Regions from separate parts of the Streptomyces sp. SL06 genome, predicted to be linked through region 3. Evidence: riboswitches for the same ligand, from Rfam matches in the RefSeq annotation. Region 3 holds a riboswitch; each other region holds the start of a gene.

Region 1 (7,743 bases), 400 kb from region 3:
GCGCGATGTCGAGCTTCTCGCCGCGGTCGAAGCGGTAGATGCCGTTCTGCTCCTGGAAGACGTCGGTCAACTGGGTGTAGCAGTAGCCGAACATGGCGGGGTCGTCGAGCAGCACCGCGGTGAGGCCGCCGAACCGCTCGTGGAACTCGTCCTCGTCGTGGACGCGTTGCCCGTAGCCCCAGGAGACGGTGCGGTCCTCTCCTGAGAGGTCGGCGGCGGCCTCCAGGTCCCACCAGATGCCGCCGAACTCGCTGACGAAGTACGGCTGGCCGCGGTAGGGCAGGGAGTAGCGGGCGCCGCTCTCGTGGGCGTTGACGAAGGGGTCGTCCTTGGCGAGGCCGGACATCAACTGCCGGAAGGCGGCCGGGTCCTGCTCGTAGTGGTGGGAGTCGTAGACGTCGGTCTCGGCGACCCGGTGGGCGTAGCCGGAGGCGTCGACGACGGGCCGGGTGGTGTCCATGGCCTTGGTGGCCAGGAACATCGCCCGGGTCACGGCGTCCAGTCGGGTGATGCGGTCGTGCAGCTTCTGGTAGGTCTCGTTGAGCGGGCACCAGCCGATGATCGAGGGGTGCGAGTAGTCGCGCTCCAGCGCCTCCAGCCACTGGCCGACGTAGGAGGCGTCGGGCTGCTGGTTGTCGCCCGAGGAGCCGCCCGTCTCGCAGCCCCAGTCGCCGAACTCGCCCCAGACCAGGTAGCCGAGGCGGTCCGCGTGGTACAGGAAGCGCTCCTCGAAGACCTTCTGGTGCAGCCGGGCCCCGTTGAAGCCGGCCGCCACGGCCAGTTCGATGTCCCGCACCAGTGCCTGGTCGCTCGGCGCGGTCATCAGCCCGTCGGGGTACCAGCCCTGGTCGAGGACGAGTCGCTGGAAGAGCGGGCGCCCGTTGAGCAGGACGGCCTTGCCGCGGATGCCCACGGCGCGCAGCCCGGCGTAGCTCTCCGCGCCGTCGACGACCCGCCCCGCCGCGTCGAGGAGTTCGAGGCGCAGGTCGTACAGGTGCGGGTCCTCGGGGCTCCACTCGCGGCGCCGGTCGTCCGGCACCGGCAGGTGCAGGCGCGGGGCGAGGTCCAGGTCGGCGCGTGCCTCGGCACGGCTCACCTCGCCGGAGGCGTCGCTGAGGACGGCGCGCACCCGGTGGCCGGGCCGGTTGCCGGACAGGGGCAGTTCGAGGTGGAAGGCGGAGCCGGCCAGGTCCGGGGTGATCCGGGGGCGGCGCAGATGTGTCTCGGGGACGGGCTCCAGCCAGACGGTCTGCCAGATGCCGGTCACCCGGGTGTAGTTGCAGTCGTGGTTGGCGTAGCGGACCGCCTGCTTGCCGCGCGCCTGCGGGCCGGACTTGGGGTCGCGGGCGCGGACGGTGACGACGACCTCCCTCCCAGTCCCGGCGATGTCGCCGAGGTCGGCGGTGAAGGGGGTGAAGCCGCCGCGGTGGCGGGCGACCTCCGTGCCGTCGGCCCACACGGTGGTGTCGTGGTCGACGGCGCCGAAGTGCAGCAGCACCCGGCGTCCGGCCCAGTGCGCGGGCAGGCTGAGGGCGCGGCGGTACCAGACGGCCTCCAGGAAGTCGGTGTCGCCGATGCCGGACAGCTCGGACTCGGGCGGGAAGGGGACGAGGATCTCGTGGGCCAGTTCGCGGTCCAGCAGGCCGCGTTCGAGGCCGCTGTCCCCCCGGTCGGTCTCGAACTGCCAGGCGCCGTTCAGGTTGAGCCAGTCGCGGCGCGCGAACTGCGGTCGCGGGTACTCCGGGCGCGGTGCGCAGTGAGTGGGCAACACATGCTCCAGTCGATCGGTGGGCCGGCGCGGGGGTGCCGGGCCCGTGTGTGCGGCGGGTGGGACGGGGGTGGTCAGGCGCCGCCGAGGCCTGTGGTGGCCACGGAGTCGACGATGCGGCGCTGGAAGAGGAGGAAGACCGCGATCAGCGGCAGCGCGGCGAGCAGGGCGGAGGCCATGGACCGGGCGTACTGGATGCCGTAGGCGTCCTTCACGGTGGCCAGGCCCACCGGGAGGGTCATCAGGTCGGGGTCGGCGGCGGTGAAGGCCGCGGGCGAGGCGTAGCCGAGCCGGCCGGAGACCTCGCTGACCGACGCGGTGCGCAGCAGCGGGACGGCCGCGAGCAGGCGTGCGCGGGCCCGCCAGACGGCGGGGCTGTCCCCCGTCTGTGCGCGAAAGCGTCGGGTGAAGGCCCGTTCGCTCATGGCCGTCCTCGACCGCGTAGTGGACCGTCATGCCGTTGCGGCCGTACAGCCGCGGGGCGCCGGTGGTGTCCGCGGTGCCGACCCCGAGGCCCACGGTGTCCCGGCCCCGCGCGGCGAAGCGGGCGAAGGCGTGCCGCAGGAGGAGGCCCCCCAGACCGCGACCGCGGGCCTCGGGCAGCACACCGAGGTTGCGGATCCGGCCCATGGCCTCACGGTCGTCCCGGGCCAGCGGGAACCCGGTGTCCCCCAGGCCGTCGACGGCGGCGATCCACACCAGGGACCAGTCCAGCCGCTCGGCGCCGATGTCCTTCAGCCGGAGCGCGCAGTCGCGCGGCCCGAAGTCGAAGTGGTCCGCGAACGCCCGCCGGTGCAGCTCGTGCACCCGCGCACGGTCCGCCTCGGCGCAGGACGTGGTGGCGGCGCACGACGCTCCAGCCCCGCTCCGTCAACAGCGCGGTGCCGGTCGTGGGCCGGGAGTCGAGATGCAGGTGGACGACGGCCCGCGCCGCTCCGTTCTCCCGTGCCCCGGCCTCCATGGTGGTGACGGCGCGGGTGGCCGGGCGCGGGTCGGCGGGGGACATGAGTGAAGGGTGGGGGCGACGACGGACGACCACAACGCCCTTTCCGCCGGGCGGGGGGGCACTTGGCCACCCCCGAACGGGGACGCAGGACGGCGAACAGCGGGGCACAGGGGCGTCCGGAGGCCCGCTCCGCCGCCGGCCGACGGGAGGTGCCGCCGAGCCTGCGCACGGCCCGGGGTCCTCCCACCGCACCGTCCGCATGCCGGACACGACCGGTCGCGCCCGTGCGCGGACCCGATAGGCTGGCCGGCGCAGCTGGTTCGCCCCGTCCGCCAGGCGGGAGGCGTCGCAAGAGGGAACCCGGTGGGAATCCGGGACTGCCCCGCAGCGGTGAGTGGGAACGACCGCCGTCATACGCACTGGGTCCGGCGACAAGGACCTGGGAAGCGACGGCCAGTAGGTGTCCTTGCGAAAGGGGACGCGCCCACGAGTCCGAAGACCTGCCAACTGCCCGCGTACGACCCGCTCGTGCGCGGACATCCCGGTGACCTCGAGGGCGGGTCGGCGTACACACCAGGCGGACCGCGGCGCCGTACCGCGCCAGGTCGCACCGCCGGTGCCGTCGCCCTTCGCGCTCTCGTCCCGTCGCCGGGATCTCAGGGATTCGTCTCGCGAAGGAGATCTCCGTGACCAGTACGTCCGCGACCGCACACGCCACCGTGTACGGCTACCCCAGGCAGGGCCCGAACCGGGAGCTGAAGAAGGCGATCGAGGGCCACTGGAGGGGCCGTGTCGACGCCGACGCCCTGCACGCCACCGCCGCCGGACTGCGCCGCGCCACCTGGCGGCAGCTGACCGAGGCCGGCGTCGACGAGGTCCCCACCGGTGACTTCTCGTACTACGACCACGTACTGGACACCACCGTCATGGTCGGTGCCGTCCCCGAGCGCCACCGGGACGCCGTCGCCGCCGACGCGCTCGCCGGGTACTTCGCCATGGCGCGGGGCACCCAGGACGTGGCGCCGCTGGAGATGACGAAGTGGTTCGACACCAACTACCACTACCTGGTGCCCGAGCTGGGTCCGGACACGGTGTTCACGGCCGACTCCGCCAAGCAGGTCGGCGAGCTGCGGGAGGCCCGCGCCCTGGGCCTGGCCGCCCGCCCCGTCCTCGTCGGCCCCGTCACCTACCTGCTGCTCGCCAAGCCCGCCCCGGGCGTCGCCGCGGACTTCGAGCCGCTCACCCTCCTCGACCGCCTGCTGCCGGTGTACGCCGAGATCCTGGCCGACCTGCGCGCGGCCGGCGCCGAGTGGACGCAGCTCGACGAGCCGGCCCTCGTCCAGGACCGCACCCCGGCCGAACTGGACGCCGCCGCCCGCGCCTACGGCGTTCTGGGCGCCCTCACCGACCGGCCCCGGCTGCTGGTCGCCTCCTACTTCGACCGTCTGGGCGAGGCCCTGCCCGTGCTGGCCAAGGCGCCGGTCGAGGGTCTGGCCATGGACTTCACCGGGCCGGCCGCCGCCAACCTGGACGAACTCGCCGCCGTGGGCGGACTGCCCGGCAAGCGCCTGGTCGCCGGGGTGGTCGACGGACGCAACATCTGGGTGAACGACCTGTCCCGTTCCCTCAGTACGCTGGGCACCCTGCTGGGCCTGGCGGACCGCGTCGACGTGTCCGCCTCCTGCTCCCTGCTGCACGTCCCCCTCGACACGGCCGCGGAGCGGGACATCGAGCCGCAGGTCCTGCGCTGGCTCGCCTTCGCCCGGCAGAAGACCGCCGAGACCGTCACCCTCGCCAGGGGGCTGTCCCACGGCGCCGGCGCCGTGACCGCCGAACTCGCCGCGAACCGCGCCGACCTGGCCTCCCGCGCGGGATCGCCGATCACCCGCGACCCGGCCGTCCGGACCCGCACCGAGGCCGTCACAAAAGCGGACGCCCGCCGCTCGCGGCCCTACGCCGAGCGCGCCGCCGCACAGCGGGCCCAGCTGAATCTGCCACCGCTGCCGACCACCACCATCGGCTCCTTCCCGCAGACCGCCGAACTGCGCGGCGCCCGCGCCGACCTGCGGGCGGGACGCATCGGCACGGCCGGCTACGAGGAGCGCATCGAGGCCGAGATCGAGGAGGTCGTCTCCTTCCAGGAGAAGACCGGGATCGACGTCCTGGTGCACGGCGAGCCCGAACGCAACGACATGGTGCAGTACTTCGCCGAGCGGCTGACCGGCTTCCTCGCCACCCGGCACGGCTGGGTCCAGTCCTACGGCACCCGCTATGTGCGCCCGCCCGTCCTGGCCGGCAACGTCTCGCGCCCCGAGCCGATGACGGTGCGCTGGACGACGTACGCACAGTCCCTCACCGAGCGCCCGGTCAAGGGCATGCTCACCGGCCCGGTCACCATGCTCGCCTGGTCCTTCGTCCGCGACGACCAGCCCCTCGGCGACACCGCCCGCCAGGTCGCCCTCGCCCTGCGCGACGAGGTGGGCGACCTGGAGGCCGCCGGGACCTCGGTCATCCAGGTCGACGAGCCCGCGCTGCGCGAGACGCTGCCGCTGCGCTCCGCCGACCGCCCGGCCTATCTGGCCTGGGCCACCGAGGCGTTCCGGCTCACCACCGGCGGCGTCAGGCCGCACACGCAGATCCACACCCACATGTGCTACGCCGAGTTCGGCGACATCGTCCGGGCCATCGACGACCTCGACGCCGACGTCATCAGCCTGGAGGCCGCCCGCTCCCACATGCAGGTCGCCCGCGAACTGGCCGCCCACGGCTACCCGCGCGAGGCCGGACCGGGTGTCTACGACATCCACTCCCCCCGTGTCCCGAGCGCCGAGGAGGCCGCCGGACTGCTGCGCACCGGCCTGCGGGCGATCCCCGCGGAACGGCTGTGGGTCAACCCCGACTGCGGTCTCAAGACCCGCGCCTGGCCCGAGATCCGGGCCTCGCTGGAGAATCTGGTGGCCGCCGCCCACACGGTCCGCGGTGAGCTTCCCGGTTCCTGACCGGGGCCGGGTGCGCATCCGCGGAAGCCGCGTCCCTCGGCGTTTCCTGTGAGAGAGGCGCCGCCACGGCCCCGGCCGTGGCGGCGGTGCGCGGTGGCGGCGCCCGATTCACAGGGTTCTCCCAGAAGCTCTCAGGAACCGGTCGGCCCGGCCCGCCAGGATCCCGCCCATGACAAGGATCGACGTAATGGGCCTGACCAAGCGGTACGGGCCCGACACCGTGGTGGACGACCTCTCGTTCACCGTGGAGTCCGGGCAGGTGACCGGCTTCCTCGGCCCGAACGGCGCCGGCAAGTCCACCACCATGAGGATGATCCTGGGGCTGGCCGCTCCCACCCTGGGTTCCGTCACCATCGGCGGTCGCCGCTACGGCGACCTCCCCGTACCGCTGACGGAGGTGGGCGCGCTGCTCGACGCGGGCGCCGTCCACGGCGGCCGGAAGGCGTACGACCATCTGCTGGCCCTCGCGGTGAGCAACGGCCTGCCCCGGAGCCGGGTCGACGAGGTGCTCGCCAGGACCGGGCTGGAGGCCGTGGCCGGCAAGCGGACCGGAGGGTTCTCGCTCGGCATGCGCCAGCGGCTCGGCATCGCGGCGACGCTGCTCGGCGACCCCCGGGTGCTGATCTTCGACGAGCCGGTGAACGGGCTCGACCCCGAGGGCATCCGCTGGATCCGGGACTTCATGCGCTCCCTCGCCCGGGAGGGCCGGGCGGTGCTGGTCTCCAGCCACCTGATGAGCGAGATGGCGCGGACCGCCGACCACCTGGTCGTCATCGGCCGGGGCCGGATCATCGCCGACACCGGGGTGGACGAGTTCCTGCGCGCCAACGGGGCGTCCACCGTGCTCGTCCGCACACCCGGGGCCGGTGCCTTCGCGCCGCGCCTGACGGCCGCCGGAGCGAGCGTGCGGGAGGGTGCCGGGTCCTCGCTCGTCGTCTCCGGCATGACCGCCGAGGACATCGGCCGGCTCGCCGCCCGGCACGGCGTGGTCCTGAGCGAACTCGCCCCGCGGCGCCCCTCCTTGGAGGACGCGTTCATGGAACTGACCAAGGACAGCCTCGACTACCGCGGGAGCGCCACCGCATGAGTACGCCGACCACGCCGGGGGTGGCCTTCGCCCGCACCCTCCACGCGGAGTGGATCAAGCTTCGCAGCCTGCGTTCCACCTGGTACACGCTGGCCTGTCTCTTCCTGGTCGGGCTCGGCATCACGGCCCTGGCGACGAGCGCCGCCGGTGAGATCTACCGCACGTCGACGGCCACGGAGCGGCGGGCCTGGGATCCGACGAGCCTCAGCCTGACGACGTACATCGTCGCCCAGTTGGTCGTCGGGGTGCTGGGCATCATGGTCGTCACCTCCGAGTACGCGACCGCTCTGATGGGGACCTCACTGACCGCGACGCCCCGCCGGCACCGGCTGCTGGCGGCCAAGGTGGTGCTGGCCGCGGCCGTCGCCGTGGTGGCGGGCCAGGCGCTGATGTTCGCGTCCTTCCTGCTGGGCCAGGCCGTCCTGACCACGCAGGACGTTCCCTACGCGCGTCTGGGCGACCCCGGTGTGCTCTCCGCCGTGACGGGCGGCGGGCTCTATCTCTCGGCCATCGCGCTGCTCGCCGTCGGGCTCGGCACGATCGTGCGGGCCACGGCGGGGGCCCTGGCCACCCTGGTGGGGATCGTCTTCCTGGTGCCCTCCGTCGCCGGCCTCTTCCCCTCCTGGCTCCAGGGTGTGGTCGACATCTGGCCGAGCCGGGGCGGGTCCGCCGTCCTCGCGACGGTCCCGGACCCCGATTATCCGCACCCCTGGCTGAACCTCGGCGGGATGTGCCTCGGCGTGGCCGCCGTGCTGGTCTGCGCGTTCGTCGTCTTCCGGCGCCGCGACGTATGACGCCCGGGACGGCGCGGAGGGCGGCGGCACGAGGCGCGTACGCTCCCCGCGGGCGGGTGTTCGTATCCTGGCCGGCATGGAACGGCCGGGCCGGGCGATGACGCCCCGAGGAGACGCCGAGCGGCTGCTGGTGGTGGACGACGAGCCCA
Region 2 (7,743 bases), 1.6 Mb from region 3:
AGGCAGAGCCCTTGCAGCACCGGGACGTTCAGGTCGGCCAGCGCCCCGATGTCCCAGGCCTCCTCGTCGCCGCCCGCCGACGCCTGCGAGGCGTGTGTGCCGCCCGCCGCGAGGACGGTGGCGACCAGGGCGTCCGCGCGGCCCAGCAGCTGGTACAGCCCGGTGTCGGCGCCGCGCAGTGAACCGCAGTACACGGGCAGGGCGTTGGCGCCGTGCGCCTCGATCGCCTCGCACAGCGTGTCCACGAAGGCGGTGTTGCCGCTCAGTTGGTGGGCACGGTAGAAGAGCACGCCGACCGTCGGGCGGCCCCCGGTGAACGGGCGCTCGCCGTGGACGCCGTACTCCGGCATCTTGCGCGGCTCGTCGAAGCCCTCGCCGGTCAGCAGCACCGTGTCCGACAGGAAGCGGGCGAGCTGGGCGAGGTTGTCCGGGCCGCCCTCGACCAGGTAGCGCAGGGCCTCGGCCACCACCCCGGCCGGCACCGACGACTCGGCCATCAGCTCCGCGTCCGGCACGCTCTCGCCGCCCAGCAGCACGGTCGGGATCCCGGACGCCTTCAGCGCCGCGAGCCCGTCCTCCCAGGCGCGCCTGCCGCCGAGCAGGCGTACGACGGCCAGGTCCGCGCCGTCGACCAGCGCCGGCAGCTCCTCGGCGACATCGACCCGGGTCGGGTTGCCGATCCGGTAGGCGGCGTCCGACGCACGGGCCGCCAGCAGGTCCGTGTCGGCGGTCGACAACAACAACACTGTGCTCATGCGGGTGCTCCCGGTGGGATGAAGGGCAGTCCTTGCGGCGCGCCGGACTCGATGAGGCGCCACAGCGTGTCCGTGTCCGCGTGCTGTTCGATCAGGTCGCCGAGCCGGTCGAGCTGCTCCTCGCGCAGCGCGGCGAACGAGGTGTCGGGGGCCGGCACGAAGCGGCGGCCCGCGGCGGCGGCCACCTCGCGCAGGAACGCCCGCCGGAAGCCGTCCGACTCCAGCGAACCGTGCCAGTGCGTGCCCCAGGTCTGGCCGACCCGGCAGCCGTCCAGGAAGGGTGTTCCGCCGAGGACCTCGGCGACCCCGTGGTGGATCTCGTATCCCTCGACCTGCTCGCCGAGGGCCTCGCCCACCGGCCGGGTGAGGGTCTTCTCGCGGGCGAACCGCACCCGTACGGGCAGCAGTCCGAGCCCGTCGACGTGCCCGGCGCGCGACTCGACCTCGTCCTCGATGTGTTCGCCGAGGAGCTGGAAGCCGCCGCACAGGCCGAGTACGGGCCCGTGCCCGGCGGCCCTGCGGCCGAGCGCGTCCGCGAGCCCCCGCTCCCGCAGCCACTCCAGCGCCCGGACCGTCCCCCGGGTGCCGGGCACGACCACGAGGTCCGCGTCCGCCAGCTCCTCCGGCCGGTCCACGAACCGCACCACGACGCCCGGTTCGGCGGCCAGCGCGTCCACGTCCGTGAAGTTGGACATCAGCGGGACCGCGCAGACCGCGATCCGCAGCACGTCCTCGCCGACCGGCGGCGCGACCGCCGACTCCCGCACGGTCCCGCGCAGCGACACCCGCAGCCCGTCCTCCTCGTCGATGCCGAGCCCGTGCCGGAAGGGCAGCACGCCGTATGTGCGGCGCCCGGTGAGGTGTTGGAGCATGTCGAGGCCGGGTGCCAGGAGCGAGACATCGCCCCGGAACTTGTTGACGAGGAACCCGGCGACCAGTGCCTGGTCCTCGGGCGCGAGCAGCGCCACCGTGCCGAAGAAGGACGCGAAGACGCCTCCGCGGTCGATGTCGCCGACGACCAGGACGGGGAGCCCGGCGCCCCGGGCGATCCCCATGTTCACGATGTCGGTCCGGCGCAGGTTGATCTCGGCGGGGCTGCCCGCGCCCTCGCAGATCACCGCGTCGTGGGTGCCCCGCAGTTCGGCCAGGCAGTCGAGCACCGTGCCGAGCAGCCGCCGCCGGCGCCCGCCGTGGTAGCCGCGGGCGCTCATCTCCCCCACCGGCCTGCCGAGCAGCACGACCTGGCTGCTCTGCTCGCCGCCGGGCTTCAGCAGCACCGGGTTCATCAGCGCGGTCGGCTCCACACGGCACGCCTGCGCCTGCATGGCCTGCGCCCGCCCGATCTCGGCGCCCTCGCGGGTCACGAAGGAGTTGAGCGACATGTTCTGCGCCTTGAAGGGCGCGACCTTCACCCCCTGGCGCACCAGCCAGCGACAGATCCCGGCGGTGACGACACTCTTGCCGGCATCGGAGGTGGTACCGGCGACAAGAAGCCCACCGCTCACGACACACGCCCCTTCCGGGCAGCACCGGTGGCCCTGGCGGCGCCGTGGGCGAGGAGGCGGGTGCTCGCGCACACGAGCAGTGCCAGCCGGCTCACGCGTCGGGACAGTCGTACGGCGCGGTCGATGTCGCCGGAGGCGGCCGTGACGGCGCGCCCCGCCGCCGCGTTGAGGACCGGCCGGTGTTCGACGCGTCCGCCGTAGGAGAGCGTCCCGCCCAGCCGTACGCCGAGGGCGCCCGCGAACGAGGCCTCCACGGGCCCGGCGTTGGGACTCGGATGCCGCGAGGCGTCCGCGCGCCAGGCCCGTACGGCGCCGCGCGGACCGCCGCCGGCCACGACGGTCAGGACGGCGGTCAGACGGGCGCCCGGCCAGCCCGCGAGGTCGTCGAGCCGGGCCGCGGCCCAGCCGAACCGGCGGTACCGGGGCGACTTGTGGCCGACCATGGCGTCCAGCGTGTTCACGGCCCGGAAGCCGAGCAGCCCCGGCACCCCGCCGACGGCGCCCCACACCAGGGCGCCCACCACCGCGTCGGAGGTGTTCTCGGCGACCGACTCCACCACGGCGCGGGCGATCCCGTCGGCGTCCAGCGCCTGCGGGTCCCGCCCGCACAGGTGCGGCAGCCGCGCCCGTGCCGCCTCGATGTCCCCGGCCTCCAGGGCCCGGCCGACGGCGCGCGCCTCACGGGCGAGCGAGGTACCGCCGACGACGGCCCAGGTGGCCGCGCCGGTCAGCGCGACGGAGGCGACGGGGGAGCGGCGTACGGCGTGCGCGGCGGCCGAGCCCAGGGCGGCGGCGCCACCGGCGCACACGGCGGCGTACAGCGCGCCCCAGCCCCGGTGGTCCCGCCACAGCACCCGCTCCACGGCACCGGCGGCACGGCCGAACGCGGCGACCGGGTGCCCGCGGCGCGGATCGCCGAGGAGGAGGTCGCCGAGGAGGCCGGCGGCGGCGCCGTACGCGAAGACGCGTTCGGCACGCACGGGGCTCAGCCGGTCACACGGTCAGGGAAGCACCTGGCTTGGAACGTCGATCGGCAGCCGAGCATCGCGTTGTGTCCTCACTCAGGGTGTCCACGCCCTGGTTCGACGAGACCGGCGGCGAGAGTTCCTGGCTCCCGGGGATCTGCTCCCCGGTCACAGTGGCGGGACCGCGCCGGATTCGCACCGGCCTTCCTCTTCTGCCGCCGTAGATGGCCCCGGAAGTCCACCACGGCCCCCGAACACCCGTCAACCTGGCGTTGACCTGCGACGGGGGAGTGTGCGAAGGCCCACACACGCGTGGTGCGCGCCGGCACGGAAGAAGGCGGGGCGCGGAACGGTTGGAGTCCGTCCCGCGCCCCGCCCCGGGGTGCGTGGGGGTGTTCAGGCGACGATCAGATAGATCCCGTACGCCACCGCCGCCGCGCAGGCCGCGAAGCACGCGTACGCGCCGGTGACCGCGAGGCCCGCGGAGCCGCCCCGCGCGGCGGCCCGCTCCTGGTGGGAGAGGCCGACGATGCCGAGGGTGAACAGGCCCACCAGGGCCACGGTGACCACGAGGCTGACCCCGAAGACGGAGCCGATGGCTGCCCAGTCGATGCTCATGGAGGTTCGCTTCCTTCGTACCCGGTGCGCGGGCTCAGACGGTGGTGGCGGCCGACGGGGCCTTGGCGGCGGGGTCGGGTGTGGCGGCCGGGGCCGCGACGGTGGCCGTCAGGTCCTCGGTCACGCCCGCCGGGGGCGGGGACACGGCGGCCATCGCCGTGGTCACCACACCGGCCGGCTCGGGCTCGTCGGCGGCGACGTTGGTGTGGTCGACCACCTCGCGGCGGGACACTTTCCAGATGACGGCGGCGGCGGCGACCAGGAAGACCGCGACGAGCGCCGTGCCCCAGTCGCCCAGGCGGCAGACCCACTCGGCGAGCGCGGCGACCAGGGCCGCGGCCGGCAGCGTCAGACCCCAGGCGACGAACATCCGGGTGGCCGTGGACCAGCGCACCACGCCGCCCTTGCGGCCGAGGCCCGCGCCCATCACCGCGCCGGATACCGAGTGCGTGGTGGAGAGGGAGAAACCGAGGTGGGAGGAGGCCAGGATGACCGTCGCGGCGCTGGTCTGGGCCGCGAAGCCCTGCTGGGGCTGAAGGTCGGTCAGACCCTTGCCCATGGTGCGGATGATGCGCCAGCCGCCCAGGTAGGTGCCGAGGGCGATGGCCAGGCCCGCCGACAGGATGACCCACACGGGCGGGTCGGAGGCCGGGGCGAGCGCGCCGCCGGCGATGAGGGCGAGGGTGATGATGCCCATCGTCTTCTGCGCGTCGTTGGTGCCGTGGGCCAGCGAGACCAGACCGGCGGAGGCGATCTGTCCGGCGCGGTAGCCCTTCGCGGCGGCCCTGCCGTCGGCCTTGCGGCCCAGGGAGTACGTCAGGCGCGAGGCGAGCAGCGCCGCGACGCCCGCGACGACGGGGGCGGCGAGCGCCGGGAGGAGCACCTTGGTGACGAGCACGTCGCCGTGGACCGCGCCGATGCCCGCGGAGGCGACGGCGGCACCGATCAGACCGCCCATGAGGGCGTGCGAGGAGCTGGACGGGAGCCCGACCAGCCAGGTCATCAGGTTCCAGAGGATCGCGCCGACCAGGGCGGCGAAGATGACCTCGGGACGGATGCCGGTCTCGTCGACGAGACCCTTGGAGATCGTGTTGGCGACCTCCACCGAGAGGAAGGCGCCGACAAGGTTGAGGACGGCGGACATCGCCACCGCCACCTTGGGCTTGAGCGCACCGGTCGAAATGGTCGTTGCCATCGCGTTCGCGGTGTCGTGGAAACCGTTCGTGAAATCAAACGCGAGTGCGGTCACTACCACAATCGCGAGGATCAGCGAGAAGCTTTCCATTTACCCAGGCAATCGTTCGAGGTCATTGGCTGGACGAACGTAGGTAACCAGGGTGAACGGAAGATGAACTGGGCAGGGCGTCGTGGTGACCGGAACCGGCGTCCCGGCCTCCTTGTGGATTCCCTGTGCGTGCCCGGTCCGGTGCTCTCCGGAGACGTCCCTGGCAGGATCGCCGCGACGACGTTCGGACGAGGGACGCGAGGGGCGCGGCGGCGCCCGTGAGGAGGCGGTGACTGTGACGCGATCGCGGGACGCACGGGTGGGCGCGGACGAGGAACGGGCCTGGGAGGAACTGGTCGTGACGGCCCGGCGGACGGTGGCGGACGGGCTGGTGGTCGGCACCTCCGGCAATGTCTCGGTGCGCGTCGGCGACAGAATCCTGGTCACCCCGTCGGGCGTGCCCTACGACCGGCTGACCCCGCACGACGTGACCGGCGTCGACCTCGACGGCCGGCAGGTGCTCGGCACGCGGGCCCCCACCAGCGAACTGCCCATGCACCTCGCCGTGTACCGCGCCGACTCCGGCGCCCGCGCCGTCGTCCACACCCACGCCGTGCACGCGACGGCGGTCTCGCTGCTCGTCACCGAGCTGCCGCCGGTCCACTACATGACCGCCGCGCTCGGCGGCCCCGTCCGGGTCGCCCCGTACGCGGCCTACGGCACCGAGGAACTGGCCCGCGGCGCGCTCGACGCCCTCGCCGGCCGCACCGGCTGCCTCCTGCGCAACCACGGCACGATCACCTACGGCGCCTCCCTCGACCAGGCCTACGACCGCACCGCCCAACTGGAGTGGATGTGCCGCCTGTGGCTGACCGCCTCCTCGATCCCGGGCTACTCCCCGTCCCTCCTGACACAGACCCAGCTGGCCGAGGCGGCAGAACGGCTCCGGGGGTACGGCATGCCCTCCGACGAGACCGACGGGGTGTAGCGGCGACGGGCCGGCACACGGGGGGCGTTCCGGAGCCCCGGCCGGTGCGAGGGCCGGGGCCCGGTGCCGGTTGGACGCGGACCGCGCGACCACGGCGCCCGGGAGGCCGGCACCCGCGATCGGGGGCGCGTGCGGGGTGGGCCGGGGGAGCGGCGGTGGGCCGGCCCGCACGGGAGGTGTCCTGACGCGTCGTCGGTGCCGGGGGCCGAGGACCGGGACCGGGCACCGGTCACCGGCGTCGACCGTGCGGTGACGCCCCCCGGCGGTTCCCGAGGGCCGGTGGAACGTGTGCCGGGCCGGTCCGGGGGTACCGGCAGCGAGACCGCCCCACGGCTGCCGGACCCGCGGGCGCGCCCGGACAGGTGCCCCCGGCGGGGTGCCGTCACTCCCCGTCGCGCGCCCACTGGCCGCCCGAGGACTCCACCGGGAGACTGGCCCCATGCGCACAGTCACAGCAGCGGCCGCCGCCGTCACCGCAGCTCTGGCGGCCGGCGCGGTGAGCGTCGCCGCCGGCCGGATCGCCGGCGACGCCGCGCTCAAGGCGCCCCCCGGCCGGCCCCTGCCCACCGAACCCCGCCTCACCGTGCACGGCACCGCGGCCGGCCAGATCACCCTCACCCGGGACCTGGCCGCGCTGCGCCCCGGCCGGTACGGCCTCGCGGGCGACGGCTCGCACGCGGTCGTCGGCCCGGTCCTCACCGGCGCCCAGCACGGCGCCGACACCGTCGTACGCCGCCTCGAAGGCGTCACCCACGGCACCCTGGAGGCCGGCGACCGGGCGTGGTTCACCCCGAACCTGTACGTCGGGAACCCGGGCACCGCCCTCGACCTGGAGTACACCAACGTCACCGTTCCCGGCGAACTCGGCCCCCTGCCGGCCTGGTTCGTGCCCGGCGCCCGCTCGACCTGGATCGTCGCCGTGCACGGCCTGGCCGCCACCCGCGAACACGCCCTGAACCTGATGGCCCCCCTGCACGCCCGCAGCGTCCCGGTGCTCGCCCTCGCCCACCGCGGCGACGCCGGCGCGCCCCCCTCGCCCGACGGTCTGCACCACTTCGGCGAGACCGAGTGGCGCGACGTGGACGCGGCCGTCCGGTACGCCCTCGACCACGGCGCCCGCCAGGTCGTCCTGCTCGGCTGGTCCACCGGCGCCACCATGGCCCTGCGCACCGCCGCGCTCTCCGGCGTACGCGAGCGCATCGCGGGGCTCGTCCTCGACTCCCCGGTGCTCAGCTGGGAGACCACCCTGCGCGCCCTGGCCGCCGCCCGCCGCACACCGGGCGCGCTCCTGCCGCTCGCCGTCCGCGCCGCCCAGGGCCGCGCCGGACTGCACGCCGACCACGACGCCGGCACCGCGGGCCTGCACCGCCCGTCGGTCCCCACCCTGATCTTCCACGGCCCGGGTGACGTGGTCGCCCCGTGGGGGCCGAGCCGCCGGCTCGCCGACACCCACCCGCGGCTGGTCTCCCTCCACACCGTTCGGGACGCCCCGCACGGCGCCATGTGGAACGCCGACCCCGAGGACTACGAGGAGACCCTGCGGCGCTTCATGACCCCACTGGTGTGACCCCGTCGCACCGCCCCACCACCCGCCGCCCCGGTTCCGTTCGGCGCCGTGCCACCGGCCCGATCCGATGCCCGGACAGCACGCCGAGCCCTCGAGTTCGCCGTCCCCGACGGCCCTCGG
Region 3 (7,743 bases):
AGGTGCGGGTGACGTTGTTGAACACGTCCTGCGCCGTCAGCGACCAGCCGGAGGTCTGCGAATGGGTGCGCAGGGAAAGCGACTTGGCGTTCTTCGGGTCGAACTGCCCGACCAGCCTGGCCCACAGCAGCCGGGCCGCCCGCAACTTGGCGATCTCCATGAAGAAGTTCATGCCGATCGCCCAGAAGAACGACAGCCGCGGCGCGAACGCGTCCACGTCCAGCCCCGCCTCCCGCCCGGCCCGGATGTACTCGACCCCGTCGGCCAGCGTGTACGCCAGCTCCAGGTCCGCCGTCGCGCCGGCCTCCTGGATGTGGTAGCCGGAGATGGAGATGGAGTTGTAGCGGGGCATCCGCCGGGAGGTGTAGGCGAAGATGTCGGAGATGATCCGCATCGACGGCTTCGGCGGGTAGATGTAGGTGTTGCGGACCATGAACTCCTTGAGAATGTCGTTCTGGATGGTCCCGGCCAGCTTCTCGGGCGGCACGCCCTGTTCCTCCGCGGCCACGATGTACAGCGCGAGCACCGGCAGCACGGCGCCGTTCATCGTCATCGACACCGTCATGCGGTCCAGCGGGATGCCGTCGAAGAGCTGCCGCATGTCGTAGATGGAGTCGATCGCCACGCCCGCCATGCCGACATCGCCGGTCACCCGCGGGTGGTCGCTGTCGTAGCCGCGGTGGGTGGGCAGGTCGAAGGCGACCGACAGGCCCTTCTGCCCGGCCGCGAGATTGCGGCGGTAGAAGGCGTTGGACTCCTCGGCCGTGGAGAACCCCGCGTACTGGCGGATCGTCCAGGGCTGGTTGACGTACATCGTCGGATAGGGGCCGCGCAGGTACGGCGCGATGCCCGGGTAGGTGCCCAGGAAGTCCAGGCCCTCCAGGTCGTGCCCGGTGTACAGCGGCTTGACCGCGATGGCCTCCGGCGTCTCCCAGAGGAGGTCGTCACCGTCGGCGGCCCTCTTCACGGCCGCCCGCCACTCGTCGAGGGAGGCGTCGGCGGACGGCGTCCCCAGCTCGATCGCCGAGAAGTCGGGGATGGACATCAGGACACTCCCATGCGGTCGAGGGCTGCGGTGAGTACGGCGACGGCGTCGCAGCCGGCGAAGACATAGCTGTCCACGCCCGCGTACGGTCCCGGACGGCCCGCGAGGAACACGTGCTCGGCGCCCGCCTCCCGCAACGCGGCGGCGGTGGACTCGGCCTGCTCCCCGTACAGCGCGTCACTGGAGCACAGGCACGCCTCCCGCGCCCCGCTCTGCGCGAAGCCGCCCTCGGTGACGGGCTCGATGCCGCCGGCCTGGAAGAGGTTGGCGGCGAAGGTGAGCCGGGCGGTGTGCGCGGCGGCCGGGCCGAGCGCGGTCAGATGGACCCGGGGCCGGGTGCCGGTCGCGGCCAGGTGGGCGTCCGAGCGGGCGCGCAGCGCCTCGAACGCCTCGTCCCGCCGCACCCGGGGCAGGCCGCCGGCCGGCTGCTCGGGCGCCGGCTCGCGCAGGACGGGCTTCTCGGCCAGGTGCGGGAACTCGCTGACCCCGGTGACCGGCTCCCGCCGCTTGGCCAGCTTCGCGCTGCGCACGGCCCAGGTCCGCGCCAGCCGCTCGCCGACCGTCCCGGAGCGCAGGGCGGCGGCCTGCCCACCCGCCCGTTCGATGTCCTGGAAGAACTCCCAGGCGGCATGGGCGAGTTCGTCGGTCAGCCGTTCCACGTACCAGGAGCCGCCCGCCGGGTCGATCACCCGGGCCAGATGCGACTCCTCGATCAGGATGGTGGAGGTGTTGCGGGCGATACGGCGCGCGAACGCGTCCGGCAGACCGAGCGCGTGGTCGAAGGGCAGCACGGTCACGGCGTCGGCGCCGCCCGTCCCGGCGGCCAGTGCGGCGACCGTGGTGCGCAGCATGTTCACCCACGGGTCGCGGCGCGTCATCATCACCGTCGAGGTCACCGCGTGCTGGAGCTGCGCGCCCGCGCGCGGCGCCCCGCAGACCTCGGCCACCCGCGCCCACAGCCGGCGTGCGGCGCGCAGCTTGGCGATGGTCAGGAACTGGTCGGCGGTCGCGGCGTACCGGAACTCCAGCTGGGCCAGGGCCTGAGCCGTGTCCAGTCCCGCCGCGGTCAGTTCACGCAGGTAGGCCAGGCCCGTCGCCAGCGAGCAGCCCAGCTCCTGGGCCGCCGAACCGCCGGCCTCGTGGTACGGCAGCGCGTCCACGGTCAGAGCCCGCAGACCCGGGTGGCGTACGGCGCACAGCCGGGCCAGCTCGGTCACCGGCGCGGTGTCGTACGAGCGGCCGGTGCGGGCCTCGTGGCCCAGCGGATCGGCACCGAGGTTGCCGCGCACGGCGTCCGCGCCGACGCCCCTCGCCTCGTACAGGCGCAGCAGCTCACGAGCGGCGGCCTCGAACGCGTCGCCCGGGTCCAGGACGACGGGGGCCAGGTCGAGGTGGACGCCGCCGAGGGCGCGATCGAGCGCGGCGACCGGAAGCCCCGCGGGTTCTCCGACGGCCAGCCACAGGGAGGTGACGCCGTTCTCCAGGTCGGCGAGGACCGACGCCCCGTCGGCCACCGTGTGCCGCTGGCGCACATCCCACCCGCCCGCGCTGCCGGCCTGCGCGCGGGCGCCGCGCACGAAGGGCGGGAAGCCCGGAAGACCGGGGTCGGGGGCGACATCACGCGCGGTGTACAGGGGGCGTACCCGCAGGCCGTCCTCCAGCACGGTGGACAGGGCGTCCTCCGCCTCGTCGTCGGGCACCTCCCTGCCCGACTTGCGCAGCACACCCGCCACCAGGCGCTGCCACTGCTCGTGTGTCGCGTGCGGGAACCCGGCCGCGAGGGCGAGTCCTTCGTCAGGCAGGAGCGTCATGGTCGGATGTTAGGACAGGCCGGTGGACCGGCAGCAGAGGAAGCGGTTGTGACCTTGTTCTCGCCGCGAGTGTGACACGGGCCGCTCACACACCACGAGGTGCGCCGCGCCGCGCCGACCGGACGGCCGAGGTGGCGACGGCGTGGGTGACGGCCGTCCCTCCCTCCGCGGGGATGCTCGCCCACGGCGACGTGCCGCGTCAATCGGGCCGCACCGTCCCCGGCGCGGGCGTGCCCGGCGCGTGCGCCCTGGCCTGCGGCGACAAGCGGCCACCCGGGTTCCGCCACGAGTAAGCATTCGGTGAGAGCGGATCCTCGCCCCTCGGCGCGGTATTGGTCATGTACGGGCCGAGGGGTACGGTTGCTCCGAATCGACGACGGCAGGACGGAAGCCGGTGGGAATCCGGCGCGGTCGCGCCACTGTGTGCCGGCCCCTTCACAACGGGGGCGGCGAGTCAGACCCGTAGCCGTCGTCATGTGCACCACCGAAATGGGACGCGAACTCCCGGAGGAGGCCCCCGCCATGGCGCAGCATGTCGCCCCGCCGACCGCCACCAGCCCCGCCCTGCCCGCCAAACTGCCGATCGGCGCCATCGTTCCGTGGGCGGTCTTCTTCGGCGTCCTGATGCTGGTCCTGCTGTACTTCGTCGGTGCCGAACAGGGTGCCACCGCCCTCGTCTCCGGCGAGGACGTCCACGAGTGGGTGCACGACGCCCGCCACCTGCTCGGCTTCCCCTGCCACTGACGCCGGGAGCCGACATCCTCATGAACTCCACCACGGTGCGCAACCTGCTCGTGCGGGGCATGCTCGCGGGCCTGGGCGCGGGTGTACTCGCGCTGGTCGTCGCCTACTTCCTCGGTGAGCCGAACGTCGACCGGGCGATCGGCTTCGAGGAGGCCCACGCCCACGCCCACGAACACGAGGCCGAACTCGTCTCCCGGAGCCTTCAGTCCACCGCGGGCCTGGCCACCGGTGTCCTGGTCTACGGGGTCGCCTTCGGCGGCATCGCCGCCCTCGCCCACTGCTTCGCCCTCGGCCGCGTCGGCCGCCTCACCCCGCGGGCCACCGCGCTGCTGCTGTCCGGCTGCGCCCTGCTCGCCGTCTACGTCGTGCCGTTCCTCAAGTACCCGGCCAACCCGCCGGCCGTCGGTGACGCCGACACCATCGGCAGGCGGACCACCCTGTACTTCCTGATGATGGTGCTCGGGGTTCTGCTCGCGGTGGCCGCGGCCATCCTCGGCAAGCGGCTCGCCCCGAAGCTCGGCACCTGGTACGCCACCGTCGCGGCGGTGGCCGCGTTCGGCGTCGTGATCGGCGTGGCGTACGCGCTCCTGCCGGCCGTCAACGAGGTGCCGAGCGACTTCCCGGCCACGGTCCTGTGGCGGTTCCGGCTCTCCGCGCTGGCCATGCAGGTCACCCTGTGGGGCGGCTTCGGCCTCCTCTTCGGCGACCTGGCCGAGCGGCTGCTGAACCCCAGGTCCGCCGTCGCGGCCCCGGCGACGGCTCCCGGCTGACCGCCCCGCGTTCATGCACGAGGGCTCTCCGGCGCCTCCAGCGGGCGCCCCAGCCGCAGATTCCACCGTCCGGACCTGCCGGTCAGCTCCGTCGCCGTCAGGGGCGGCACATCCAGCCGCCAGAAGGCCGTGGCGGGCAACCCCAGCGCGTGGACGACGGCCGCACGCACGACCTCGGGCTCGACCACGGCGTGCGTGCGCCCGTCCGTCCGCGCGGCGTCGAGCCACCGGGCCGCCCGAGCACACAGGTCCCGGACGGACTCCCCACCGTGCGGTGCGCAGGCCGGGTCGGTGAGCCAGCGGGTCATCGCCTCCGGCTCGCGGGCGGCGACCTCGTCGAGGGTCAGGCCCCGCCACCGGCCCACGTCCAGGGGCCCCAGTGCCGGCTCGTCCTCACCACCCAGCCCCAGAGCCACGGCCGTCTCGCGACACCGCACACTTTCCGGGGAGACGACCGCACGGCCGGCCCGGGGCAGCGAGCCGGCCGCCGCGCGCGCCCGAGCGGCCCCCGCGTCGTCGAGCGGCCCGCCGTCGTCGAAGCGGGCCTGCCGCAGCGACCGGCTCGTCGCCGGCGAGATGAGAACGACTCTGCTGGTCACGCGGCGGTGCCTCCTGCTCCTTGACGAGTGTGCGGCCGACGGCGAGAGAAAGGACAGCGTATGGCACAGGAGTACGCAGCCGGCGGCGGCCGGGGCCCCGGCGGGACAGGGCCGCTGATCGTGGTGGCGGCGGTCGTCGTGGAGGCCGGGGGCCTCCTGGTGGTGAGCAAGAAGGCGGCTCCCGAGATCTTCTATCTGCCCGGCGGCAAGCCCGACGGCGAAGAGGCGCCGCTGGAGGCACTGGCCCGGGAACTGGACGAGGAACTCGGGGTCCGGCCCGTGGCACCCCGGCAGCTCGCCGTCGTCGAGGCCACGGCGGCACTGGAAGGCGTGCCCATGAGGCTGACGGTCTTCGAGACCGCGATCGACCAGGCCCCCAGGCCCGCCGCCGAGTTGGCCGGCCTGCGCTGGATCACCGGAGGTGAGCACGGCGTCCGGCTCGCTCCCGCGCTCACCGACCACGTACTGCCGATGCTGGGACGGCGCGGCGTTCTGGCGTCGTGAGCGAACCGGAGCCGGCCGGTGAGGTCAGTCGTCGATTCCGGCCACCGCGAGGGCCACCGCGGTGCGCAGGGCGCCCACCATCTCGGCCCTGGCGCTACCGGGACCGGCGCCCGCCTCGGCCGCCCGGTAGGCGTGGTGCTCCACGGCCGCGCGCAGGGCGGCGTTGAGCATGGCGGCCCGGATGGCCGGCCGTACGTCGTCGGCGGGCAGTCCGGCGCGCTCGGCGAGGGCGCGCGCGAAGGCCGGTTCCGCCTCGTCGTGGGTCTGCAACCAGACCGCGCGCAGGCCCGGCTCGGTCCGGGTCAGCCGCAGCAGGGCGCCGATGTCCGGTCCGGTCAGGTCGGCGGTGGCCCACAGGGGCTCGAAGGCGTCCTGGAGCGGACGGCCAGGTTCCCACTGCCGCAGCGCGGCGGCGATCGCGTCGATGCCGGCCGAGAACAGCGGCCGTATGCAGCTCTCCTTGGTGGGGAAGTAGCGCCAGACCGTCCGTGCCGAGACACCGACCGCCCGACCGATCTGCTCGCCCGTGGTCGCCGCGACGCCCTGGGCGGTGAACAGGCCGACCGCCGCGTGGGCGATCTCCAGCCGGACGGCGGCCTTGCGCTCCGGGGTCAGCGGTGGCCGCCCCGTCCGTCCGCGGGCTGCGCTCATCTGCCCCTCCGTGCCGCCGATCGGTGTCCCGGCCATTCTCCACCCGGACTTTATGTCACTGAAGGACAGAAAGTTGTAGGGTGCTGGCGCGGCGCGACACCGGTCCGCCGCACCGACATGCATCCGGACGGAGTCCTTCATGACCGACGGCGAGAACCAGCGCAGCGTGATCGTCACCGGAGGGGGGTCGGGCATAGGCCGCGCGGCGGCGCTGGCCTTCGCCGGGCAGGGCGACCGCGTCGTGGTGGCGGACCTGAACGCCGAGGGCGCCGACAGCGTCGTCAAGGAGATCGAGGAGGCCGGCGGCACCGCGGTGGCCGTCCCGGGCGACCTGAGCGAACAGGCCGTCGTGGACCGGGTGACGGCGACGGCGGTGGAGCGCTTCGGCGGCGTGGACGTTCTGGTGAACAACGCCGGGATCATGGACAGCATGTCGGCGCCGGCCGACGTGAGCGACGCCGAGTGGGAGCGGGTCCTGCGGGTCAACCTCACCGCACCCTTCCTCCTGACCCGCGCCGTACTGCCGCACATGCTGGCCGCGGGGCGCGGCGCCATCGTGAACACCGCCTCGGAGGCCTCCCTGCGCGGCAGCGCCGCGGGCGCCGCGTACACGGCGTCCAAGCACGGCGTGGTGGGGCTGACGAAGTCGCTGGCGGTGATGTACCGCAAGAGCGGCATCCGCGCCAACGCCATCTGTCCGGGCGGCACCGCGACCGCCATCACGGTGGACGCCGACCGGACCGCGCACGGCCCGGCGGCACTCGGCCCGCACTTCGTGAACCTCGGCCGGGTGGCCCGGCCCGAGGAGCAGGCCGCGGCGATCCTGTTCCTGGCCTCGGAGGCCGCGAGCAACATCAACGGTGCGATCCTGCCGGTCGACGACGGCTGGTCCGCGGTCTGACCGCGCGCGTCCGCGGACCACACCGCCGCCTTGCTGGGCGACCGCCCGTTCAGGCCTGGGCGGGAGTCCTCGGCCGGAGGACCTCGTCCAGGGACTCGGCCCGCCAGCGCCCGAGGAGTTCGTGGAAGGCGACGGCGCCGTGCGGATAGGCGGTGGGGCCGTTCGGCCGGCCGCGGCCCTCGGCGTTGTAGTAGCCGGGGGTGCACTCGGCGTGGAACCACTCGTGGTCGGGGGCGCCTTCGCCCAGCACGGCGATCCAGGCGTCCTCGGCCTCGCGGGAGGGTTCGACGAGGCTGCCCCGGGCCTCGGCGGCGGCGACCAGCGCCGCGGCGTGGACGGCGTGTTCGTCCAGCACGTGTGTGTAGTTGACGCTGCTGGCGCTCTGCATCCCGCCCAACTGGATCAGGTTGGGGAAGCCGTTGCTGGTGAAGCCGTGCAGCGTACGCGGGCCCCGCTCGGCCCATGCCTCCTGCAACACCTCGCCGCCCCGACCGCGCACGGGCAGCCGGCCCGAGCGGATGCCGGAGACCCCGACGGAGAACCCGGTGGCGAAGACCAGGCAGTCCAGCGGGTACTCGGTGCCGCCGACCACGACGCCGTGCGCGGTCATCCGCTCGATGCCGTGGGTGTCGGCGGTGTCGACGAGGGTGACGTTGTCCCGGTTGAACGCCTGGAGGTACAGGTCGGAGAAGGTCGGCCGCTTGCACGCGTACCGGTA
Region 4 (7,743 bases), 4.9 Mb from region 3:
CGTTCAGTGTGGGCAATCGCAAGTGCCCGAGCGACCACTTCTCGATGGCGCAGCTGACGCTGATCACGGCCGCGCTCGCCGCCAAGTACCGCTTCGAGCAGGTGCCGGGCTCGAACGACGCGGTCCGGGTGGGCATCACCCTGCGCCCGAACGATCTGCGGGTCCGGCCCGTGGCGCGGTCGGCGGCGGGTGGGTGACGCGGTGACGCGGCTCAGGCGGCGGCCCGCGGGCCCCGGAAGGTGCGCCGGTAGGCGTGCGGGGTGGTGCCCAGGGCCCTGACGAACTGGTGCCGCAGGGCCGCCGCCGTGCCGAAGCCGGTGCGCCAGGCGATCGCGTCCATCGTCTCGTCCGTCGCCTCCAGCAGCCGCTGGGCCAGCAGCACGCGCTGGCGCAGGATCCAGCGGTAGGGAGTCGTACCCGTCTCCTGCTGGAAGCGGCGGGCGAAGGTGCGCGGGGACATGTGCGCCCGCGCCGCGAGCTGCTCGACGGTGACCTCCTCGTCGAGGTGCTGTTCCATCCAGGTCAGCACCTCGCCGACGGTGTCGCAGGAGGCACGCGGCAGCGGCCGTTCGATGTACTGCGCCTGCCCGCCGTCCCGGTGCGGCGGTACGACCATGCGCCGGGCGATCTTGTTGGCGACCTCGGGCCCCTGCTCCTTGCGCACGATGTGCAGACAGGCGTCGATGCCGGACGCGGTTCCGGCGGAGGTGATCACCGGGTCCTCGTCGACGTAGAGCACGTCCGGCACGACCTCGGCCCGCGGATACCGCCGGGCCAGCTCGGCCGCGTGGCGCCAGTGCACCGAGCACCGCCGCCCGTCCAGCAGTCCGGCGGCACCCAGCACGAAGACCCCGGAGCACACGCTCAGCACCCGTGCGCCCCGGTCCAGGGCGCGCCGCAGGGCGTCGAGCAGCTCGGGCGGATACTCCCGCCGGGCGAAATCGTCGCCGGCCGGCACGGCGATCAGGTCGGCCTTCTCCAGCCGCTCCAGCCCGTACGGCGTGGAGACGGTCAGCCCGCCGACATGGGTGCGCAGCGCGGGGCCCTCCGCGGAGACCACCGCGAAGTCGTACCCCGGCAGGCCCTCGTCGCTGCGGTCGAGGCCGAAGACCTCGCAGAGCACGCCCAGTTCAAAGGGATGCGCGCCGTCCAGCAGGACGGCGGCCACATTCTGCAACATGCGGCCAGTGTGCCTCGGAGCTGGCAGGAAATCGAGGGCCTACGGCAGTCCTGCCACTCCCGGTAAGGAGTCTCCGGCGTGAGAGTGGTGTCCATGACCGGAGAACAGACACAAGCCCTGATCGGAATGCTCGCGACCCTCGGACTCCTCGTCCTCATGGTCCTCCCCTCGGTGATCGGCATCGTGCGCGACAGGCGCATCGACCGTCAGCTCAGGCAGGCCCAGGAGAACGAGGCGGCGAGGGAGGCGGAGAGCGGGGAGACTCGGCGGACTCAGAAGTCCTCGTCCAGGTCGACGGTGCCCTCCACCGCCACCTGGTACGCCGAGGGACGCCGCTCGAAGAAGTTGGTCAACTCCTGAACGCCCTGCAGCTCCATGAAGGAGAAGGGGTTCTCGGAGCCGTACACCGGGGCGAAGCCGAGACGCGTCAGACGCTGATCGGCCACGCACTCCAGGTACTGCCGCATCGAGTCGGTGTTCATGCCCGGGAGACCGTCACCGCACAGGTCGCGCGCGAACTGCAACTCGGCCTCGACGGCCTCCCGCAGCATGTCGGTGACCTCCTGCCGGAGCCGGTCGTCGAAGAGCTGCGGCTCCTCCTTGCGCACGGTGTCGACGACGTTGAAGGCGAAGGACATGTGCATGGTCTCGTCCCGGAACACCCAGTTGGTGCCAGTGGCAAGCCCGTGCAGCAGACCCCGGCTGCGGAACCAGTAGACGTAGGCGAAGGCGCCGTAGAAGAACAGGCCCTCGATGCACGCCGCGAAGCAGACGAGGTTGAGCAGGAAGCGGCGGCGGTCGGCCTCGCTCTCCAGCCGGTCGATCGACTCCACCGAGTCCATCCACGTGAAGCAGAACTCGGCCTTCTCGCGGATCGAGGGGATGTTCTCGACCGCGGCGAAGGCGGCGGCGCGGTCCTCCGGATCGGGCAGGTAGGTGTCCAGCAGCGTCAGATAGAACTGGACGTGGACGGCCTCCTCGAACAGCTGCCGGCTCAGGTACAGCCGCGCCTCGGGGGAGTTGATGTGCTTGTAGAGGGTCAGCACCAGGTTGTTCGCCACGATCGAGTCGCCCGTCGCGAAGAAGGCGACCAGCCGGCCGATCAGATGCTGCTCCTCCGGGCTGAGCTTCGCGAGGTCCGTGACGTCCGAGTGGAGGTCGACCTCCTCCACGTGCCAGGTGTTCTTGATGGCGTCCCGGTAGCGCTCGTAGAAGTCCGGGTAGCGCATGGGACGCAGGGTCAGCTCGAAGCCGGGGTCGAGCAGGTTCTTGGTGGTCATTACTGGCAGGCCTCGCAGGACTCGGGGTTTTCCAGGGAGCAGGCGACCGCGTCGGGATCGGAGGCCTGCCGGGCGGGGACGGCGGTCTGCGCCCGAGCCGCGCGCGCGATGCGGGTCGCGGGGCGGGAGCGCAGGTAGTAGGTGGTCTTCAGGCCCTGCTTCCAGGCGTACGCGTACATCGAGGAGAGCTTCCCGATGGTCGGCGTCTCCAGGAACAGGTTCAGCGACTGGGCCTGGTCGAGGTACGGGGTGCGGGCGGCGGCCATGTCGATCAGGCCGCGCTGCGGGATCTCCCAGGCGGTGCGGTACAGCGCGCGGACGTCCTCGGGGATCCAGGAGAAGCCCTGCACCGAGCCGTTCGCCTCGCGCAGCGCCTCACGGGTGCGGGCGTCCCACACGCCGAGCCGCTTGAGGTCGTCCACCAGGTAGGAGTTGACCTGGAGGAACTCACCGGACAGCGTCTCGCGCTTGAACAGGTTGGACACCTGCGGCTCGACGCACTCGTACACGCCGGCGATGGAGGCGATGGTGGCGGTCGGCGCGATGGCGAGCAGCAGCGAGTTGCGCAGCCCGGTCGTGGCCATGCGCTCGCGCAGCGCCGCCCAGCGCTGCGGCCAGGCCGTCCGGACGCCGTAGTGGTCGGGATGCAGCACGCCCCGGGCGGTACGGGTCTTCTCCCAGGCCGGCGCGGGACCCACCCGCTCGGCGAGGTCGGCGGACGTCTCGTACGCGGCGAGCATGACGCGCTCGGCGATCCGGGTGGACAGGGCCTTCGCCTCGGGCGAGTCGAAGGGCAGGCGCAGTTGGAAGAACACGTCCGCCAGGCCCATCGCGCCCAGACCGACCGGACGCCAGCGGGCGTTGGAGCGGCCCGCCTGCTCGGTCGGGTAGAAGTTGATGTCGACGACCCGGTCCAGGAAGGTGACGGCGGTGCGGACGGTGGCGTCCAGCCGCTCCCAGTCGATGTCGCCGGCGGCCCGGTCGACGAAGGCGCCGAGGTTGACCGAGCCCAGGTTGCAGACCGCGCTCTCCCCGTCGTCCGTGACCTCCAGGATCTCCGTGCAGAGGTTGGAGGAGTGGATGACGTGGCCCGGCTCCGCGGTCTGGTTGGCGGTGCGGTTGGCGGTGTCCTTGAAGGTCATCCAGCCGTTGCCGGTCTGCGCGAGCGTGCGCATCATGCGGCCGTACAGCTCACGGGCGGGCAGCGTCCTGCGGGCGAGTCCCGCCTCCTCCGCCCTGCGGTACGCCGCGTCGAACTCCGCGCCGTACAGGTCGGGCAGCTCGGGCACGTCCGAGGGGGAGAACAGCGACCACCGGCCGTCGGCGTCCACCCGGCGCATGAACTCGTCCGGGATCCAGTGCGCGAGGTTCAGGTTGTGCGTGCGGCGGGCGTCCTCGCCGGTGTTGTCCCGCAGCTCCAGGAACTCCTCGATGTCGGCGTGCCAGGTCTCCAGGTAGACCGCCGCCGCGCCCTTGCGACGGCCGCCCTGGTTCACGGCGGCGACCGAGGCGTCCAGCGTCTTCAGGAACGGGACGATGCCGTTGGAGTGCCCGTTGGTGCCGCGGATCAGCGAACCCCGGGCGCGGACGCGGGAGTAGGCGATGCCGATGCCGCCGGCGTGCTTGGACAGACGGGCGACCTGGTGGAGGCGGTCGTAGAGGGAGTCCAGCTCGTCCTTGGGGGAGTCCAGGAGGTAGCAGGACGACATCTGGGCGTGCCGGGTACCGGAGTTGAACAGGGTGGGGGAAGAGGGCAGGTAGTCGAGGCGGCTCATCAGGCCGTAGAGCGCGGCGACCTCGTCGACCGAACGGGGGCTGTCGTCCTCGGCGAGTCCGGCGGCCACCCGCAGCATGAAGTGCTGGGGCGTCTCGACGACCTTGCGGGTGAGGGGGTGCCGCAGCAGATAGCGGCTGTGCAGGGTGCGCAGCCCGAAGTAGCCGAAGCGGTCGTCGGCGGCCGGGTCGATCAGCGCGTCCAGGCGGTCGGCGTGCAGCCGGACGAACGCGGCGGTGCGGTCGGCGATCAGGCCCTCGCGGTGCCCGGTGGCGACCGAGCCGGTGAAGGAGGTGACCCCCTGGGAGGCGGCCTCGGCGCGGATGCCGATGGTCAGCAGCCGGGCGGCCAGCCTGGAGTAGACCGGGTCCTCCGAGATGAGCCCGGCCGCCGCCTCCGTGGCCAGCTCGCGCAGCTCGGACTCGTCCGCGTGGGCGGACCGGCCGCGCAGCGCGGCGCCGGCGACCCGGCCGGGGTCGGCGCCCGGCAGGTCGGCGGTCAGCCCGGTCAGGGTCCGCAGCAGGGCGGCACCGGGTCCGTCGGACTCCTCGGTCACCGGGGTGGCTGAAGTCGTCACCGGGGTCGCTGAAACCGGGTCGGCTGGCGCGATGGTCACGTGGGGCACTCCCTCGCTCGGCACGGGGCCTGGCGGAGGGCAGGGGGGAACTCACGAGCGCACACGGCGTCGCGCCCACCGGCCCACTCCACGAGGCCCGGACGTCATGGCACCCGGACCGGAAGGGCCGGGCACACTGTCGGCAGGTCCTCGGACTGAACCGGCGCGTGATCACGCTCGGAGGCGAACACGCACAAGTACACCGTTGCGGGACAGTTCCGGATTCGCACCGGATTCCCCTGCGGCGACAGCGAGCATGAGCATACATCTTGTGCCGGGCTGCGCGAGCACCCCCAGATGTAGTGTCACGCTGGTGTCAGAGTGTCAGTTCATAGGTGATGAGGGTGATGTCGTACAGCTCCGGCGCCGGGTTCCAGTCGCGGTCGGGCGTGCGGGTGAAGCCCAGCCGTTCGTAGAGGCGGTGGGCGGTGTGCATGGCGCGCTGGGTCGACAGCACGACGCGCGCACAGCCCCCGACGCCCCGGGCCCGTTCGACGCAGGCGCTCACGAGGGCCTCGCCGGCCCCGCGTCCGCGTGCCTCGCGGGCGACGGCGAGCATGCGTATCTCGGCCTCGCCGGGCCGGGCTATGTCCGCCATGGGGCCGCCGGACGGCACGAAGGTCACACCGCCGAGCACCCGGCCGTCCGCCACGGCGACCAGCACCTCGGCGTCCGCCGCCCGCTTGGCCACGTTCCGCAGCTCGCCGAGGTACGTGTCGCTCTCCCCGAAGTCGAGGAGACCGTCGCGCAGATAGGCCTGCGCGGTGATCTCCCCCAGAGTCCCGTACTCGTCGGTCGCCGCCCGCCGGATCACGAAGTCCATGACCCCGAGTGTGCCCGACGGGTACGACAACGGGCCGCCGGGTTCTCTCCGGCGGCCCGTCGTGGTGGTCCGGGGCTCAGGTCGAGCTGCCCGCCGTGGCCGGCGGCAGTTCGACCTGGACGCCGGGGTCGCCGGCGTCCGCCGTGTAGTCGCCCGGCCGGGTCTCGTCGACGCCCTCGGGCGCCCCGACCGCCTTCAGGACGACGGTCAGGACCACGGTGACCAGGACGTTCAGCACGAAGGCGGTGAGACCGATGTAGCCGATCTCGCCGATGCCGGGGATCTCCTGCGAGGAGCCGCCGAAGTGCTTCTGGGTCGGCGAGGCCACGCCGTACGCGGCGACCGTGCCGTAGACCATGCCGACCGCCCAGCCGCCGAGCAGCGCCCAGCGGTGGAACCAGCGGGTGAACAGGCCGCCGACCAGGGCCGGGAAGGTCTGCAGGATCCAGATGCCGCCGAGCAGCTGGAAGTTGATCGCGACCGTCTTGTCCATGCCCAGGACGAAGATCAGCGCGCCCACCTTCACCAGCAGCGACACCAGCTTGGAGACCTTCGTCTCCTGCCGCGGCGTGGCGTCCGGCTTGATGAAGTCCTTGTAGATGTTGCGGGTGAACAGGTTCGCGGCCGCGATCGACATGATTGCCGCCGGGACCAGGGCGCCGATGCCGATCGCCGCGAAGGCCACGCCCGCGAACCAGGCGGGGAACATGTTCTCGAACAGTTGCGGGATCGCCAACTGGCCGTTGTCCACCTTGACCCCGGCCGCGATCGCCATGAAGCCCAGCAGCGCGAGCAGCCCCAGCATCAGCGAGTACAGCGGCAGGATGGTGGTGTTGCGGCGGATCACCTCACGGCTGCGAGAGGACAGCGTCGCGGTGATCGAGTGCGGGTACATGAAGAGCGCCAGCGCCGAGCCGAGCGCCAGCGTGGCGTACGTCCACTGGCTGGTCCCGCCCGGCACCAGCCCGCCGCTGCCGGTCTCGGTGAACTTGTCGTTCGCCGAGGCGAAGATGTCGCCGAACCCGCCGAGCTTGATCGGGATGTAGATGATCGCCACGGCGATCACGATGTAGATCAGCGTGTCCTTCACGAACGCGATCAGCGCGGGCGCGCGCAGCCCCGACGAGTAGGTGTAGGCCGCCAGCACGCCGAAGGCGATCAGCAGGGGCAGGTCCTTGACGAACCAGTGGGTGCTCTCGCCGCCGCCGACGCCCATCACGTCCAGCACGGCCTGGATGCCGACCAACTGGAGCGCGATGTACGGCATCGTGGCCAGGATGCCCGTCACGGCCACCGCGAGCGACAGGCCCTTCGAACCGAACCGGCCGCGCACGAAGTCCGAGGTGGTCACGTAACCGTGCTTGTGGGAGACCGACCACAGCCGCGGCAGGAAGGTGAAGATCAGCGGGTACACCAGGATCGTGTACGGCACCGCGAAGAAGCCGGAGGCGCCCGCCGCGTAGATCGCCGCGGGAACGGCCACGAAGGTGTACGCGGTGTACAGGTCGCCGCCCAGCAGGAACCAGGTGACCCAGGTGCCGAAGGACCGGCCGCCCAGGCCCCATTCGTCGAGGCTGTGCTCGTTGTCGGCCCTGCGCCAGCGGGCGGCCAGGAAGCCCATGGCGGTCACGAGCACGAAGAAGAAGATGAAGACGGCGAGTGCGACGCCGTTCACGCCGTCGTTCACTTGGTGCCGTCCTTCCGGCGGGCGCGCTGGTCACGCTGCCACAGTTGGTACGCGAGCACCGTCAGCGCGGTGGACATCAGCACCCACGCCATCTGGTACCAGTAGAAGAAGGGGATGCCGATGAAGGTCGGGTCCGTCCTGGCGTAGGAACCGACCCACAGCATGGCGACGAACGGTGCGACCAGACAGAGGCCGATGACGACGCGCACCGGCGTCACCGTCGGCCCTCTGCTCGTTTCCGGGGCTTGTGACATGCGGCGGCTCCGTCCCCTCGTTGATCACCTGGTGCAGTGCGCACGAAAATGTAGGGGACGGCGTCGAGACAGCGGAAGACCTCGTTCGTGTATCGGTCCTCAACCGCAAATCCGTGTGCGCGAGAAGCA

Evidence for each region. Region 3 has a riboswitch for cobalamin ahead of AC4IHM_RS32830 (CbtB domain-containing protein). Riboswitches for the same ligand answer to the same signal wherever they lie in the genome.
Region 1: another riboswitch for cobalamin. It lies ahead of metE (5-methyltetrahydropteroyltriglutamate--homocysteine S-methyltransferase); the one in region 3 lies ahead of AC4IHM_RS32830 (CbtB domain-containing protein).
Region 2: another riboswitch for cobalamin. It lies ahead of AC4IHM_RS25760 (cobalamin biosynthesis protein); the one in region 3 lies ahead of AC4IHM_RS32830 (CbtB domain-containing protein).
Region 4: another riboswitch for cobalamin. It lies ahead of AC4IHM_RS10315 (ribonucleoside-diphosphate reductase subunit alpha); the one in region 3 lies ahead of AC4IHM_RS32830 (CbtB domain-containing protein).

The regions. Positions count from the first base shown of each region.
Region 1 is NZ_JBSYOT010000002.1:6,784,584-6,792,326, reverse strand. Features, by position in the region: gene AC4IHM_RS31210 (glycoside hydrolase family 2 protein) at 1-1,768, opposite strand, end outside; partial or broken gene AC4IHM_RS31205 (helix-turn-helix domain-containing protein) at 1,843-2,196, opposite strand; partial or broken gene AC4IHM_RS31200 (GNAT family N-acetyltransferase) at 2,201-2,723, opposite strand; cobalamin riboswitch at 3,014-3,236, shown strand; gene metE (5-methyltetrahydropteroyltriglutamate--homocysteine S-methyltransferase) at 3,401-5,713, shown strand; gene AC4IHM_RS31190 (ABC transporter ATP-binding protein) at 5,883-6,800, shown strand; gene AC4IHM_RS31185 (ABC transporter permease) at 6,797-7,594, shown strand; gene AC4IHM_RS31180 (response regulator transcription factor) at 7,671-7,743, shown strand, end outside.
Region 2 is NZ_JBSYOT010000002.1:5,627,273-5,635,015, forward strand. Features, by position in the region: gene cobN (cobaltochelatase subunit CobN) at 1-755, opposite strand, end outside; gene AC4IHM_RS25755 (cobyric acid synthase) at 752-2,260, opposite strand; gene AC4IHM_RS25760 (cobalamin biosynthesis protein) at 2,257-3,240, opposite strand; cobalamin riboswitch at 3,340-3,486, opposite strand; gene AC4IHM_RS25765 (hypothetical protein) at 3,622-3,843, opposite strand; gene AC4IHM_RS25770 (inorganic phosphate transporter) at 3,878-5,128, opposite strand; gene AC4IHM_RS25775 (class II aldolase/adducin family protein) at 5,364-6,056, shown strand; gene AC4IHM_RS25780 (alpha/beta hydrolase) at 6,496-7,623, shown strand.
Region 3 is NZ_JBSYOT010000002.1:7,183,985-7,191,727, forward strand. Features, by position in the region: gene scpA (methylmalonyl-CoA mutase) at 1-1,045, opposite strand, end outside; gene AC4IHM_RS32820 (methylmalonyl-CoA mutase family protein) at 1,045-2,856, opposite strand; gene AC4IHM_RS32825 (hypothetical protein) at 3,003-3,149, shown strand; cobalamin riboswitch at 3,217-3,341, shown strand; gene AC4IHM_RS32830 (CbtB domain-containing protein) at 3,379-3,600, shown strand; gene AC4IHM_RS32835 (CbtA family protein) at 3,621-4,370, shown strand; gene AC4IHM_RS32840 (histidine phosphatase family protein) at 4,382-4,969, opposite strand; gene AC4IHM_RS32845 (NUDIX hydrolase) at 5,030-5,473, shown strand; gene AC4IHM_RS32850 (TetR/AcrR family transcriptional regulator) at 5,498-6,124, opposite strand; gene AC4IHM_RS32855 (SDR family NAD(P)-dependent oxidoreductase) at 6,264-7,025, shown strand; gene AC4IHM_RS32860 (flavin-containing monooxygenase) at 7,075-7,743, opposite strand, start outside.
Region 4 is NZ_JBSYOT010000002.1:2,301,394-2,309,136, reverse strand. Features, by position in the region: partial or broken gene AC4IHM_RS10335 (bifunctional albaflavenone monooxygenase/terpene synthase) at 1-197, shown strand, start outside; gene AC4IHM_RS10330 (GlxA family transcriptional regulator) at 212-1,180, opposite strand; gene AC4IHM_RS10325 (hypothetical protein) at 1,274-1,540, shown strand; gene AC4IHM_RS10320 (ribonucleotide-diphosphate reductase subunit beta) at 1,453-2,460, opposite strand; gene AC4IHM_RS10315 (ribonucleoside-diphosphate reductase subunit alpha) at 2,460-4,850, opposite strand; cobalamin riboswitch at 4,975-5,114, opposite strand; gene AC4IHM_RS10310 (GNAT family N-acetyltransferase) at 5,167-5,673, opposite strand; gene mctP (monocarboxylate uptake permease MctP) at 5,750-7,360, opposite strand; gene AC4IHM_RS10300 (DUF3311 domain-containing protein) at 7,357-7,614, opposite strand.